Regions from separate parts of the Phytobacter sp. V69 genome, predicted to be linked through region 2. Evidence: predicted binding sites of a transcription regulator. Region 2 holds the regulator's gene; each other region holds the start of a gene.
What was found. The regulator PurR, encoded in region 2, represses purine synthesis genes. The targets are predictions, from matches to a motif close to CANGCAAACGTTTGCNTG.
Positions count from the first base shown of each region.

Region 1: the regulator PurR is predicted to act here: its motif matches at 2,961-2,978, upstream of ACSZPU_RS20400 (NCS2 family permease).
Region 3: the regulator PurR is predicted to act here: its motif matches at 2,279-2,296, upstream of ACSZPU_RS03265 (nucleoside-specific channel-forming protein Tsx).

Region 1 covers NZ_CBFFRL010000187.1:1,995-7,090, forward strand. The annotation lists gene ACSZPU_RS20390 (4'-phosphopantetheinyl transferase family protein) at 135-881, shown strand; gene ACSZPU_RS20395 (NADPH-dependent FMN reductase) at 902-1,468, shown strand; gene ACSZPU_RS20400 (NCS2 family permease) at 1,523-2,860, opposite strand; gene yieH (6-phosphogluconate phosphatase) at 3,029-3,694, shown strand; gene ACSZPU_RS20410 (esterase) at 3,737-4,915, opposite strand; gene ACSZPU_RS20415 (carbohydrate porin) at 4,967-5,096, opposite strand, start outside.
Region 2 covers NZ_CBFFRL010000018.1:13,037-18,132, reverse strand. The annotation lists gene punC (purine nucleoside transporter PunC) at 146-1,345, opposite strand; gene punR (DNA-binding transcriptional activator PunR) at 1,458-2,369, shown strand; gene purR (HTH-type transcriptional repressor PurR) at 2,386-3,411, opposite strand; gene cydH (cytochrome bd-I oxidase subunit CydH) at 3,710-3,799, shown strand; gene ACSZPU_RS04265 (MFS transporter) at 3,965-5,096, shown strand, end outside.
Region 3 covers NZ_CBFFRL010000013.1:4,063-9,158, forward strand. The annotation lists gene ribD (bifunctional diaminohydroxyphosphoribosylaminopyrimidine deaminase/5-amino-6-(5-phosphoribosylamino)uracil reductase RibD) at 1-992, opposite strand, end outside; gene nrdR (transcriptional regulator NrdR) at 995-1,444, opposite strand; gene ACSZPU_RS03260 (SadB/YajI family lipoprotein) at 1,598-2,140, shown strand; gene ACSZPU_RS03265 (nucleoside-specific channel-forming protein Tsx) at 2,435-3,319, shown strand; gene yajD (HNH nuclease YajD) at 3,432-3,779, opposite strand; gene ACSZPU_RS03275 (M24 family metallopeptidase) at 3,846-5,096, opposite strand, start outside.

The sequences.
Region 1 (5,096 bases), on a different contig from region 2:
CGTATTGACTAAATAAATTGTAAAAGTGGCCGTATTGGTCTTTTCAGCGGCGTTTTTCCGCATTAAAACCTATGCGGTATGCGCGATAATATTGTTAATCGTTTCCTGCATCAGACCATTATCACGGAGGGAAAATGGCAACGCATTTTGCACGAGGGATCCTCTCAGAGGGATGTTTAGTTTCAACGCGACTCTCCCAGGCCAGTCATCACAGCGCCCGACAGCTTCCTGAACACCAGCAGTCGCGTTATCTGGCTTCGCGGGCACTGCTCGCCGAAATGATGTTCATGCTTTATGGCATCAGCGAACTCCCGGACATCATAATTGAGCCCAGCGGACGCCCGAAATTTGCCGATCCTGGCCTACCGCATTTCTCTCTGGCCTACGCCGGAAATATGGTTGGCGTGGCGATAACCACCGAAGGTGAGTGTGGTCTGGACATGGAGTTACAGCGCGCCACCCGCAGTTTTCACAGCCCCCATGCACAAAAATCCTGGCAATTCAGTAGCAACGAACAGCTGTGGATCAATAATCAAAACGATCCAAACGAAGCGCAGGCACAGCTTTCAACCCTGAGACAAAGCGTGCTAAAGCTCCTCAATCAAATGCAGGATTCCCCCGGCATGCTGCAACTCCTGCCCGGTGCCGGGCGACTGCGGGTTCCCCAACTGGCTCAGGTCGAAGTTTTATGTGATGCTGAGGACGTCTTGATCTGGTCGGTTGCGGTAACACCGGCCATCGAGAGCCTCAAGATCTGGGAGTTTGATAGCAAAAACGGGTGGCGCTATCTGCCGGATGTGCAGACACGCGCTAACGATCCCGCCTCCCGCCTGATGCGCTTCACCAGCTTGCCAGCAGAAAAAGCCCTTATTATTAACTGACCCGATCGCAAGGAGTCATTATGTCTGGATCACTGAAAGTTGTGACGTTACTGGGTAGTTTGCGTAAAGGATCGTTTAACGCGATGGTTGCGCGGACGCTACCTAAACTGGCCCCTGCGGGCATGGACGTTTTACCGTTACCGTCCATCGGTGACATTCCGCTGTACGATGCCGATTTACAACAGGAAGACGGTTTTCCCGCACGTATCGAAGAGATTGCTCAGCAGATTCGCGAGGCGGATGGAGTGGTCATTGTGACCCCGGAATATAACTATTCCGTGCCCGGTGGGCTGAAAAACGCCATCGACTGGCTGTCACGCCTGCCTGAACAGCCGCTGTCCGGCAAACCGGTGCTTATCCAGACCAGTTCTATGGGGGCGATTGGTGGTGCACGTTGCCAGTATCACCTGCGGCAAATTCTGGTCTTCCTTGATGCCATGGTGATGAACAAACCGGAATTTATGGGCGGCGTAATTCAAAGCAAAGTCGATCAGCAGACGGGCGAAGTGGTCGATCAGAGCACGCTCGACCATCTGACCGGGCAGTTGACGGCATTTGGCGACTACATTCAGCGTGTAAAACGCTGATAAAAAAAGCCCGGTAGCGTCTGCGCTTACCGGGCTTTGTCATTTCAACGGCAATTAATGCGCGTCGATAAAGACGATTTTCAGCACGAACAGCACCGCAACCACAACCACGCACGGGCTGAGATCACGCAGGCGACCGGTGAACAGCTTCATCACGCAGTAAGAGATAAAGCCCAGCGCGATACCTTCGGTAATCGAGAAGCTGAACGGCATCATCACCGCAGTGATAAACGCCGGGACCGCTTCGGTCAGGTCATCCCACTTCACGCGAGACAGGCTGGACGTCATCAGGACGCCAACATAAATCAGCGCGCCCGCAGTAGCATAAGCAGGCACCATCCCGGCCAGCGGCGACAGGAAGATAACCAGCAGGAACAGGATGCCGACCACAACGGCTGTCAGACCTGTACGGCCACCGACAGAGACACCGGAAGACGATTCGATATACGCGGTCACTGAAGAGGTACCGATGAACGAACCGACCACGGAAGAGACGCTGTCTACGTACAGCGCCTGCTTCATGCGCGGGAATTTACCTTTTTCGTCAACCAGACCCGCTTTGTCGGTTACACCGAGCAGAGTACCGGAGGAGTCAAACAGGTTCACCAGCATGAAGGAGAAGATAACGCCAGCCAGGCCGATGTTGAACGAACCGGCCAGGTCAACGTTACCTACCACGCTCGCCACGCTTGGCGGCGCAGAGATAATGCCGTGATACTGCACGTCGCCCATCATCCAGCCCAGTAGGGTGGTGACAACGATAGAAATCAGTACCGCAGCATGAATATTACGGGAAGCCAGAACAGCGATGATGAAGAAGCCCAGAACACCCAGCAGAACGCTGTGAGACGTCAGGTTGCCAATGGCCACCAGCGTATCTTTGTTCGGAACAATCACACCGGCGTTTTTCAGGCCCATCATGCCGATAAACAGACCGATACCGCTGGTGATACCGACGCGCAGGCTGACCGGAATGTTGGCAATCATCCAGTAACGTACGCGGAAGATAGTCAGCAGCAGCAGACCTACCGCGCCCCAGAAAATCGCACCCATGCCGATTTGCCAGGACAGGCCCATCGCACCCACCACCACAAACGCGAAGAAGGCGTTCAGGCCCATCGCGGGTGCCAGTGCAACCGGCAGGTTAGCAAACAGACCCATCAGGATGCTGCCGAACGCGGCAATCAGACAGGTGGTAACGAATACCGCACTGGTGTCCATCCCGGCGACACCCAAAATCTGCGGGTTAACAAAAACGATGTAAACCATCGTCAAAAACGTGGTGAAACCGGCGATCACTTCGGTGCGTGCCGATGTGCCATGTTCACGCAGTTTAAACACGCGCTCAAGCAACCCTTGGCTCGACGCCTGGGTAGTGTGTTGTTGGCTCATTATCAATTTCCGAACAAGGAGGGAAAATTCGTCGCTATCCTATACCAAAATGAGACAATGTTGACGGTTATCACACACTTTTTTTCATTGAATTTGCTTATACGGCAACGATTGCGTGGGGTAATCTGCCTTAAGTAAACGATAAACTTGCAAGTTACAGGAAATCGCATGTCCAAAATTGAAGCCGTATTTTTCGACTGTGACGGCACCCTGGTCGACAGTGAAGTCATCTGTTCGCGCGCGTATGTGCATATGTTTAAAGAATTTGGCATCACGCTCGATCTTGAGGAGGTGTTCAAACGTTTTAAAGGCATGAAGCTCTATGAAATTATCGATGTGATCGGTGAAGAGCACGGTGTGAAGCTGGACAAGGCAGCGCTGGAACCGGTGTTTCGCGGCGAAGTCGCGCGACTGTTTGATTCCGAGCTGGAAATCATTCCGGGCGCGAAGGAGCTGCTTGACGCGGTCACCGTGCCTGTCTGCGTGGTTTCTAACGGCCCGGTCAGCAAGATGGAGCACTCGCTTGGCAAAACTGGCCTGCTGCACCATTTCCCGAATCTGCTGTTCAGCGGCTACGATATTCAACGCTGGAAGCCAGATCCGGACCTGATGTTCCACGCGGCGAAAGCGCTGAATGTGGATACCCCGCGCTGCATTCTGATTGATGATTCCGTCGCAGGCGCGCAATCGGGCATCGCCGCGGGGATGGAGGTCTTTTATTTCTGCGCCGATCCGCATAACAAGCCGATTGACCACCCTCAGGTGACCACGTTCACCGAGCTGTCGCAGCTCCCGGCATTATGGAAAGCGCGCGGCTGGGACATTACGCGTTAATGAAGAGAAACGCCTCCCCCGGTTCGGGAGAGGCGTAATGGATCACTTAAACAGTTTCTGCACAAACTCGGCATACGCCGGACGCCAGACATCCATTTCATGGTTCAGGCCCGGGTACATCTTGTAGTCGAACTTAACGCCCTGTTTCTCCAGCTCACTTTTCAGCCCGGCAATGTCTTTTCCGGTAACGGAATCTTTTTCACCCACCACGACCGTGAAGTTATGCAGCTGCTTGTTGATCTCCTGAGGCTTGTTAAGCTGAGCGGTAACGCCAGCATCCGGAACAGTTGCGGTTGTCACGCCACTCAACGTCGCCAGCCAGCCAAAGCTGTCCAGATGGTTCATCCCGGAAACCAACGCCTGATAGCCCCCTTGCGATAACCCGGCCAGTGCGCGTCCATTCGCATCCTTACGCACGTTAAACCGCCCATCGACCATCGGGATAATATCGTGCATCAGCTCGCGGTCTGCGGCTTTAGCATTCAGCGGATAGAAGGTTTTGCGGCGCTCTTTCGGCGGATAATTCTCCGGAATAGCCTGTACGATTTCGGTTTCTGTATCCGGCACCACCACCAACATCGGCTTGATTTTCCCCTCGGCCAGCAGGTTATCCATCATTTGCGGCAGACGTCCCTGATCGATAGCGGAAAGGCCGGTATCACCAAAGCCATGGTAGAAATAGATTACCGGCAGCGGTTCGCCTTTGCCGTTATAGCCTGGCGGTGTCCAGATATAGACACGGCGCTCTGAATGCAATTCTTTGGAGTGGTAAGTCACCGTAAGCAAATCGCCGTGCGGCACGGCGCGATCATCCAGAATACTTCCCGGCACCAGGATCAGGCTGGTGTTCACCTGACGCTGCGGCTTCTGGAAACGGCTTCCCGTATCCACCGAACGGAAGCCATCCACATCAAAGTAATATTCATACAGATTCGGGGCCAGGGAATCGCTTTTCCAGGACCATACGCCACTCTCATCTTTGCTCATATCGTGAGAGACAAAGCTGTCCGGCGAGGAGCCTGTGATCACCGACACCCGTTTTGCGCCAGGCGCAAACAGGCGGAAGGTAATGCTTTTATCGGCGTTAACCTGCGTCACGTACTGGCTAACCGGCACCGATAAATCCGGAGTCACCGGAAAGGGTGCTGCAACGGCAGGAATAGCCGCACTACCCAGCAGTGCAGTGATGGCGAACGTCAGACAGGCGATGTTTCTTTTCATATCAAATCCCTCGTTTTATTTTCTCGTTCATGTAGTTCCATTGACCGGGCATTACCACCAGACCTCGGCCTGAACGCCTGCGGCAAACTGGTTGTTTTTCTCATCAGCGAAGCTGAAATTATCCAGTTCGTTTTCCAGCGCATGGATCCAGGTACCATAAAAACGGATTTCCGGGCGGGAC
Region 2 (5,096 bases):
ACGGGAGCGCTCCGGCCCCCGTTAATGCATAATATTTATCGTATTTGTAACTAGCCGAAAAAGAGTATAGGCCTCAAAATCCAGTGATACAACAGAAAACTCTTAGCAAGCTAATCACTAAACTGTAACATAGTCGCTGATGCAACTATGCGTGCGAGGACGATTCAGTGGTCTCATCTGTGTGATAAACATCACTTTCTTGCGGTTGCATACGGTAGCCCAACGTGGCCAGAACGACCGTTGACAGCATCACGCTGGTGGTGGCGAGAAGCGGGTGAGCAATCAGGCCTGATACCACCAGGCTTGCGACGAAACAGAGTCCCAGTTGCAGCGTATTCTGTAGCGCTGCCGCACGTCCGGTCGCGTGCGGGAAGGGGCGTAGCGCCTGAGCCACAACAATCGGATAGATTGCGCCGTTTGCCATCGCCATCAGGCAGAAGGGGATCAGCAGGGAGGTCAGCGAGGCGCCAGGCAGTAGTCCCACGCCCCAGGTTGCGACCACGCTCAGCGCAAACGCTGCCAGCAGCCACGGCAGTAAACGGGCACCGGACCATTTTTGCAGCGCGGCACGACAGCCGTAACCCCCGACTAAAAAGGCGATGGTCTGTGGCACATAGCTCAGGCCGATAATCGCCGGGCCATAACCCATCTCATGCAGAATAAACGGCGAACCGGTAAGCCAGGCAAAGAAGCTGGCGGAGCAGGCGGCATAAATCAGCACGTTACCACGGTAGGCTTTATCGCGTAGCAGAGCGCTAAACGTCAGCGCTTGCTCGCTTTGTGCCGGTTTGTTCGCGGCAGGGCGCAGACGCAAGGCCGGAAGCATCAAAATCAGGGTGATAACAAACAAGGTGGCGAAGATGGCCTGCCAGGAGAAATGCGCCAGAATCCAGCTGCCGAGCAGCGGTGCGAGGGCAGGAGATAACCCGACCAGCGGCATAATGGTGGCAAAAATACGGTTTGTACGCTGCGCTGGATAGTAATCCGTCACCAGCGCCTGCCAGGTGACGGCAGCCGCACAAACTCCCACAGCCTGCACAAAACGCAGCACCAGCAGCCAGACCGCATCCTGAACCCAGAGCATACCAAGACAACTCACGGCAAAAATGGCCAAACCGCTTAGCAAAATAGGCTTACGGCCGTAGCGATCCGACAGCGGTCCCCACACCAGTTGGGCGACGGCAAAACCAGCGAGAAACAGGCTCAGCGTGGCGCTGACCGCTGCGGCAGAGGTATGTAAATCTTGCTGAATGTCGGCAAAGGCAGGCAGGTACATATCGGTGGCTAAGAAGCCTAGTACGCTTAAGCCCGCGAGCCAGACTAAAAATCCTTTTCCAGGTTGCATGGCAGATCTCTTTTTTAGGCAGGTAAACAGGGCTCCAGAGTCTAAGGAGTGCAAGTCGGCTTGTGAAACGCTAATATTTGTCCGGTGGTTTCAAAATTTTTGCAGGCAGATTATGTGGTCAGAATATTCACTGGCAGTGGTTGATGCCGTGGCACGTAACGGCAGTTTTAGCGGTGCTGCGCAAGAGCTGCATCGCGTGCCTTCTGCGGTCAGCTATACCGTGCGCCAGCTTGAAGAATGGCTTGCGGTGCCGCTGTTTGAGCGCCGACACCGGGATGTTGAGCTGACGCCCGCCGGGGTGTGGTTTTTGAAAGAAGGGCGTTCTGTTATCAAAAAAATGCAGATCACCCGGCAACAATGCCAACAAATCGCAAATGGTTGGCGCGGTAAGCTCTCTATCGCGGTCGATAACATCGTCAAACCGGAACGTACCCGGCAGATGATCGTCGATTTCTATCGCCATTTTAGCGATGTTGAACTGCTGGTTTCCCAGGAGGTCTTCAACGGCGTCTGGGACGCGCTGGCCGACGGACGCGTTGAGCTGGCTATCGGCGCAACCCAGGCGATTCCGGTCGGGGGCCGTTATACCTTCCGTGATATGGGTATGCTGAGCTGGAAATGCGTGGTCGCCCGCCATCACCCGCTGGCCGCGATGACGACACCGCTCAGTGACGATACGTTGCGCAACTGGCCATCGCTGGTGCGGGAAGATACATCGCGGTCACTGCCGAAACGCATTACCTGGCTTTTAGATAATCAGAAGCGCGTTGTCGCTCCGGACTGGGAATCCTCTGCTGCCTGTCTGTCGGCCGGATTGTGTATTGGGATGGTGCCCGCGCATTTCGCTCGTCCGTGGATCGATCGCGGCGAGTGGGTGGCGCTGGAACTGGAAAACCCTTTCCCGGACGCCGCCTGTTGCCTGACCTGGCAGCAAAATGACGCCTCACCGGCGCTGAGCTGGTTATTGAGCTATCTGGGTGACAGTGAGACGCTGAATCGGGAATGGTTGCGGGAGCAGGAGTGAGCTGCTCCCGGCGAGATTAACGGCGGTAGTCGCGGAACGGACCGTCGGCAACCGAACGGCGTTCAATCAGGCGCGGATGCACTTCGATGGACTGCGACTCTTCACGTTTATTGACGATGCGGTCCAGCAGCATGTTAAACGCAGTCTCACCCAGCGAGTCTTTCGGCTGATGAATGGTCGTCAGCGATGGGGTGAAGAAACGCGAGTTGCGCACGTTATCGTATCCGATCACCGAAATATCCTGCGGTACGCGCAGGCCCATTTCGTCGGCGGCGCACAGCGCACCCATCGCCATAATGTCGCCACCGCAGAACACTGCGGTCGGGCGAGATGACTGGGTCAGCATTTGTTGCATCGCGCGATAACCGGACTCCGGCTCGAAGTCACCCTGCACGATCCAGTTTTCCGGTACCGTGATGTGGGCTTCTTCCATCGCTTTCATAAAGCCGCTAAGGCGGCCTGCACCGGTATTACGCTCAAGCGGGCCCGGGATCACGCCAATCTCGCGATGCCCACGTTCGATCAGATAGCGGCCAGCCATATAGCCACCGGCAAAGGCGTTATCAATTACCGTGTCGGTAAAGTCGGCTTTGGCTTCGCCCCAGTCCATCACCACCATCGGAATATGGCGATATTCTTCCAGCATGCTGAGTAACGTTTCCGGATATTCAGAACACATCACCAGCAGACCGTCGACGCGCTTTTGCGCCATCATTGACAGATACGCGCGCTGCTTTTCCAGGTTATTCCAGGCATTGCCGAGAATAAGGGTGTAGCCTTTCTGGAAACAATTTTTCTCAACCGCCTCAATGATCTCGGCGAAATAAGCCGCTTCGCTGCTGGTCGCCAGTAAGCCAATAGATTTTGTGTGATTGACTTTCAGGCTGCGGGCAACGGCGCTGGGCGAATAGTGTAGTTCTTTAATTGCTGCCCAAACGGCGTTACGCGTCTCTTCAGCAACGAAACGCGTCTTGTTAATTACATGTGATACGGTTGTGGTGGAAACGTTTGCTCGCTTCGCTACGTCTTTAATCGTTGCCATCAGATCTTACTCCAGACCATATCGTAAACTCCTGATAATACAAAAGGTAAACGTTTGCCTACCATCACCCTGTACCCATAGAAGGGATTGCATTACGCCGGGAAAAAGACACTGGACGTCAGGAGGGGAGTCAATGGCCGGTACGCTAATAAATTTAGCGTCGAATTTTGTCTTATCTTGAACAAAAGGGGAAGCGCTAAAACGTATATCAATCTAAATCCAGCAAGATTTTTACGTTTATTTATGCAAAAATGCGTTACATCACTTTTTGTGTGGAAATTAATAAGGGGAAAAATTGATGAGCACCGACCTGAAGTTTTCTTTAGTTACCACCGTTATCGTTCTCGCTCTGATTGTTGCTGGCGCGCTGACGGCGGCACTGCATTGATTTATCCAGGGGAGAGTTCTCTCTCCCTCATCTTTTCCCACCATTGTCATCAAATCAGCAATAGTCTTTTCGCATTTCGCTAACTTCTGTTTTTTGTGATTGATGTCATACTTTTGGCTTCTGTGACGGTGTCGCGCGTCGACACGGCAATTCCGGAGTCTATTTATGAAGATCAATTTCCCACTGCTTGCCCTGGCGATTGGCGCTTTTGGCATCGGTACAACCGAATTTTCACCGATGGGTTTACTACCCGTTATCGCCCAGGGTGTGGATGTGTCGATCCCGGCAGCGGGTATGCTTATTAGCGCCTACGCCATCGGCGTGATGGTCGGGGCGCCGCTGATGACGCTGCTGCTTTCACACCGTGCCCGGCGGAATGCGCTGGTATTTCTGATGGCGATTTTTACCCTCGGCAACGTGCTGTCGGCAATATCACCTGATTACACAACCCTGATGCTCTCCCGCATTATTACCAGCCTGAACCACGGTGCCTTCTTTGGTCTGGGTTCGGTGGTGGCCGCAAGCGTGGTGGCGAAAGAAAAACAGGCCAGCGCGGTGGCAACCATGTTTATGGGGCTGACGATCGCCAATATCGGCGGGGTGCCTGCAGCAACCTGGCTGGGTGGGGCGATTGGCTGGCGTATGTCGTTCCTCGCAACGGCAGGGCTGGGTGTTATCGCCATGGTCAGCCTCTATTTCTCCTTGCCGAAGGGCAGTGCAGGTGAACGGCCTGATGTGCGCAAAGAGTTGTCGGTATTAATGCGACCGCAGGTGGTCTCTGCACTGTTAACGACCGTGTTAGGGGCAGGGGCGATGTTCACGCTTTACACCTATATTTCACCGGTTCTGCACCGTATTACCGATGCCACGCCGGCCTTTATTACCGCGATGCTGGTGCTGGTGGGTGTGGGTTTCTCCATTGGCAACTACCTTGGCGGCAAACTGGCTGACCGTTCCGTCACCGCGACCCTGAAAGGCTTCTTGCTGTTATTGATCGTGATTATGGCTGCTATCCCCTGGCTGGCGCGCAGTGAAGTTGGTGCGGCTATCAGCATGGTTATCTGGGGAGCGGCAACCTTTGCGGTGGTTCCGCCGCTGCAGATGCGCGTGATGCGTGTGGCACATGAAGCGCCAGGATTGTCATCGTCAGTGAATATTGGGGCGTTCAACTTGGGTAATGCACTGGGTGCAGCAGCAGGCGGTGCGGTGATCTCGGGCGGCCTGGGCTATACCGTTGTGCCAGTTACCGGGGCGATTATTGCCGGGATGGCATTACTGTTGGTGCTGTTCTCCGGCA
Region 3 (5,096 bases), on a different contig from region 2:
CTGGCATCCGCACCCAGCAGTTTCGGCGCCAGATAGACAATCAGTTCATCCACCAGACCCGTCTGTAGCAACGCGCCCGCAAGATTAGCCCCCGCTTCCACCCAGATGCTGTTGATCTGCTGTTTGCCCAGCAGCATCATCAGGGTGACCAGATCCGCGTGTCCACGGTGCTCCGGTACAAGGATTTCACGCACCGATTCAGGCCAGGCGCGGCTATCGCTATGCGTACGCGCAAACCAGGTTTCCCCCGGCTGCTGTACTAAGGCGTGTTCAGGCGTCACGCGATTCTGGCTATCCACCACAATACGCACCGGCTGGCGCAGGTTTTCCTGCGGATAAAGCGCCTGTACGTCGGGGCTCAGCTCATCCCAGCGAACCGTCAGTTTAGGGTCATCTGCCAGCACCGTCGCGCTGCTGGTTAAAATGGCGTGACTTTGGGCACGTAAGCGCTGTACATCGCGTCGTGCCTGCGGTGAAGTGATCCACTGGCTCTCACCGCTGGCCATCGCCGTACGCCCATCAAGGGATGCGCCAAGTTTAAGCTGAATCCACGGAAAACCGGTACGCATGCGCTTTAAAAAACCTTTATTCAGCGCTTCGGCTTCCGCCATCATCAGGCTATGGCTCACTTCAATGCCTTCCTGTTTAAGCCGATAGAGGCCACGTCCTTGCACCTGAGGATTTGGATCCTGCATCGCTGCCACAACGCGGGCAACGCCTGCGGCAATGAGCGCTTCACAGCACGGCGGCGTACGCCCGTGATGGCTGCACGGCTCCAGCGTCACATAGGCCGTTGCACCGCGCGCGCGCTCACCCGCCATGCGCAGCGCATGGACCTCGGCGTGCGGTTCACCCGCACGATAGTGAAAGCCTTCACCGACGATTTCGCCGTTATTCACGATCACGCATCCGACATTGGGGTTCGGGTGGGTGGTAAAACGCCCGCGTTGCGCCAGTTTGAGCGCACGCGCCATGTACATTTCGTCCTGCATGGTCAGTCCTGTAAACGGGCGATCTCTTCGCCGAACTCTTTGATATCCTCGAAGCTGCGATACACCGACGCAAAACGGATATAGGCAACTTTATCGAGCTTTTTCAGCTGTTCCATGACCAGATTACCGATCATTTTGCTGGGGACTTCGCGTTCCCCGGTAGCGCGTAATTGTGACTTAATATGATTTAACGCCATTTCAACGTCATCGGAGCTTACCGGGCGTTTTTCCAGCGCTTTCAACATACCGCTGCGTAGCTTATCTTCGTTGAACGGTTCACGAACCTCATTGCTTTTCACAACGCGCGGCATCACTAGCTCTGCCACTTCAAAAGTGGTGAAACGTTCATTGCATACCAGACACTGGCGACGGCGGCGAACAGACGAACCTTCACCGACAAGGCGAGAATCAATTACTTTGGTATCCACGGCGAAACAGAATGGGCAATGCATACGACGTCCTGACGAGTGAGTTAACTGAAATCTATTTTACCCTGAACTGGCATGACAACAAAGACGAGCCGATTTTGAGACAATGGATCGATGGCAACGGAGCCGTTGCGATCTACCATTAAAAACATCCTCATATTCAAGGAAACAGACAGAATGACAAGACGTTACCTAAGATCCCTGTTACTGGGAAGCGTTTTCGCCCTCAGCGCCTGCGCACAGCAAGGCGAAGTTCGTCAACTGCATCAGGATGTCAGCACCCTGAATAAAGAAATGACCAAGCTGAACAAAGAAACGGTGAAAATCACCCAGCAAAACGCGCTGAATGCTAAATCCAGCAACGGCGTCTACCTGCTGCCAGGATCCAACACCCCTGCCCGCCTGAATAGCCAAATCGGCATGCTGCGTATGACGCTCAAAGACGTCACCCCAAATGCCAACGGCACGCGGGCCACGCTGCGTATTCAGGGGGAATCTAACGATCCGCTGCCGGCATTTAGCGGCACCGTAGAGTGGGGGCAGATTCAGGGCACCACCCAGAATTACCAGGAAGTGAATGTCCAGAACCAGCTGATTAGCGCCCCAGCCAGTACCCTCGCACCGAGCGATGTTGACGTCTCGCTGCAGCTCAATGGTATTACGCCAGAGCAGTTAGGTTTCGTCCGCATCCACGATATTCAGCCCGCCACCCCGCAATAATTTCCAGGGCGACATTGTCGCTCTTTTTCACACTTTGTTACGCCTGAGCGCCCGCCAGACAAAATCTGGTGGGTGTCATTTATTGGCAACAATGATGATCCTCAGTACAATCCCTGCTGCGAAATGCGCGTAAACGTGAACGCAATCGATTACGTGTGTTTCAGTAATGTGAAACAAGACATATTTTTGTGAGCAATGATACTTATAATAAGCTCGCAGAAACATGAAATATTTAGAAACGCAATGCGTGCATTCTTTCACTCCCGTAAGGGATCTCTTATCAGTGGCATAACTATGAAAAATACATTACTTGCAGCTGGCGCTGCGCTGGCGATCACAACGTCTTTCTCTGTGAGCGCAGCAGACACCAATAAACCTGAATATGTCTCCGACTGGTGGCATCAGAGCGTTAACGTGGTGGGCAGCTATCACACCCGCTTCGGACCGCAGATTCGTAACGATACTTATCTGGAATATGAAGCGTTTGCGAAAAAAGATTGGTTCGATTTCTATGGTTATGTCGATGCCCCGGTCTTCTTCGGCGGTAACACCGACGCGAAAGGTATCTGGAACCACGGTTCTCCGCTGTTTATGGAAATCGAACCGCGCTTCTCCATTGATAAACTGACCGGCACCGACCTGAGCTTTGGTCCGTTCAAAGAGTGGTATTTCGCGAACAACTACATCTACGACATGGGCCGCAACGCCTCCGGCCGCCAGAGCACGTGGTACATGGGTCTGGGTACCGATATCGACACCGGTCTGCCGATGAGCCTGTCTCTGAACGTGTACGCAAAATACCAGTGGCAGAACTACCTGGCAGCGAACGAAAACGAGTGGGATGGCTACCGTTTCAAAGTGAAATACTTTGTTCCGATCACCTCTCTGTGGGGCGGCCAGCTGAGCTACATCGGCTTCACCAACTTTGACTGGGGTTCAGACCTGGGCGACAACGACTTCCGTGATCTGAACGGTAAGAAAGCGCGTACCAACAACTCCATCGCGTCCAGCCACATTCTGTCCCTGGGCTACGATCACTGGCACTACTCTGTTGTTGCGCGTTACTGGCACAACGGCGGCCAGTGGAACGATGACACGAGCCTGAACTTCGGTAACGGCAACTTCAGCGTGCGTTCTACCGGCTGGGGTGGTTACCTGGTTGTGGGTTACAACTTCTAAGAGAAGTTAACCACGCGTCTAACGGCTGTTGGGCGCCAGTAAAAAAGCACCGAACGAGACGCTCGTCGGTGCTTTTTTTATTCGTTCAGGTCTGCCTACGCAGTAAGCGGTGCTATTTTTTCTTATTTAGCATCGCTTTTAGATCGGCGAACGGGTTATAGGTCGCCTCACCCACATCCTTTTGGGCATCCTCACCCGCAACAACCGTCGAACCATACTGATCCGCTTCGGTATATTTCGAGTGTTCATGATCGTGGCAGAACAAGCAGAGCAGCTCCCAGTTGCTGCCATCCTCAGGGTTGTTGGTATGATCGTGATCCATATGGTGGACGGTGAGCTCACGCAGGTTCGAATACACAAACTCCCGTGAACAGCGCCCGCACACCCATGGAAACAGTTTTAATGCTTTTTCACGGTAGCCGCTTTCCAGCCGCGTATAGTTTTTAGGGATAATGGCCATAATAATTAAATACCTGAGTAACGTAACGGTTTACGGGCAGTGCCCTGCTTCACTGAATTTTACCAGTCAATCGCTTACGCAGACCAGCGCCTGAGTCGCATCCAGTAACCACGGGCGCAGGTAGCCCACCGTACTGGAGAAAGGCAACACATCTTCCGGCAATCGGATGCCCAATTCTCGCTGAATATAATCACGCCGTGTTTGTACCCGCTGCCAGAGTTGCGGGTAATCCTCTGCCAGTTGCTGACGCAGCGCCGCATCGGCCAGGGCCACCGTGTCCTCAATACTCGCCCCCGCATAACCTGCACGAGAGGGGATAATATCAATCTGCAGAATCATTCCACTGGCCAGTGGAATCGTTGATTGCGGCGATATGGGCGAACATAGCCACTCTTCATCTGCGACGAGATGGCCCGGATTGAGATGCCAGTGATACTCCACCTTCGGCAGCACCGACTCAACCAGGCGATACATTTCGCCGCCCGTCAGACCAACGCGGAGATTCTCGAGCCACGCCACGACCGCGCGATAGTAGGGGATCGCCACGACGTCGAGATAATCCGCAACCGCCGTCGGCAATTCATCCGCACTGCCAACAACATAAGCAGCACGGCTACTCAAACCGCCTTTAAAACTGGTGGTCAGCGAGAATTTATCCCCGCGCTCGATAACCTTATCGCCAGGATAGAGCCGGCCGTTAGCGAAACGCTCTCCGGTAGCGGCAATCATCACCACGTTATTCGCCTGCCCTTCCGCCGCCAGTAGCGCACCTATCGCTTTTTCGGTTTTGCCCGGCGCAGCGGCGTTTAGTGCCGTCAGGATCGCGCTCGACGCCAGGTTTGCCCCGTATTCATAGTGCGCCAGTTCGTTGGCGTTATTTACCGTGCGCACGCCATATGCCGGGGAGATAAAAATATCCGTCGCATTCAGCAGGCTGCAGCTCTTCCCTGCCGCCTGCTGGATGGCACTAAAAATAAACGTCGGGAAATCAAAATGCTGCGAGGTATCTTCCCCCGCACCGGTAAATAACTTCCAGCCAGCCAGGCCAATCGTCTTCTGCGCTACGATCCCCGCATCCTGTAGCAGTTGCGGCAGCGTTTTGGTATTCGTCATCGGCTGATTCGGCAGAGAGAACCACGGCGCATGCACTACCTGATTTTCCAGCCGGGCATAGGGCGCCAGTTTCAGGTTCTCATTACCCAATACCAGTACGCAGTCGCCGTTGCTGTGCAGCACCAGCAGCGCCTCTTCGAAACGCGGGATAAACCCGGTGAGGTATTCGAAATTTGCGCCGTGCTCTTTATCTGCATAAACAAT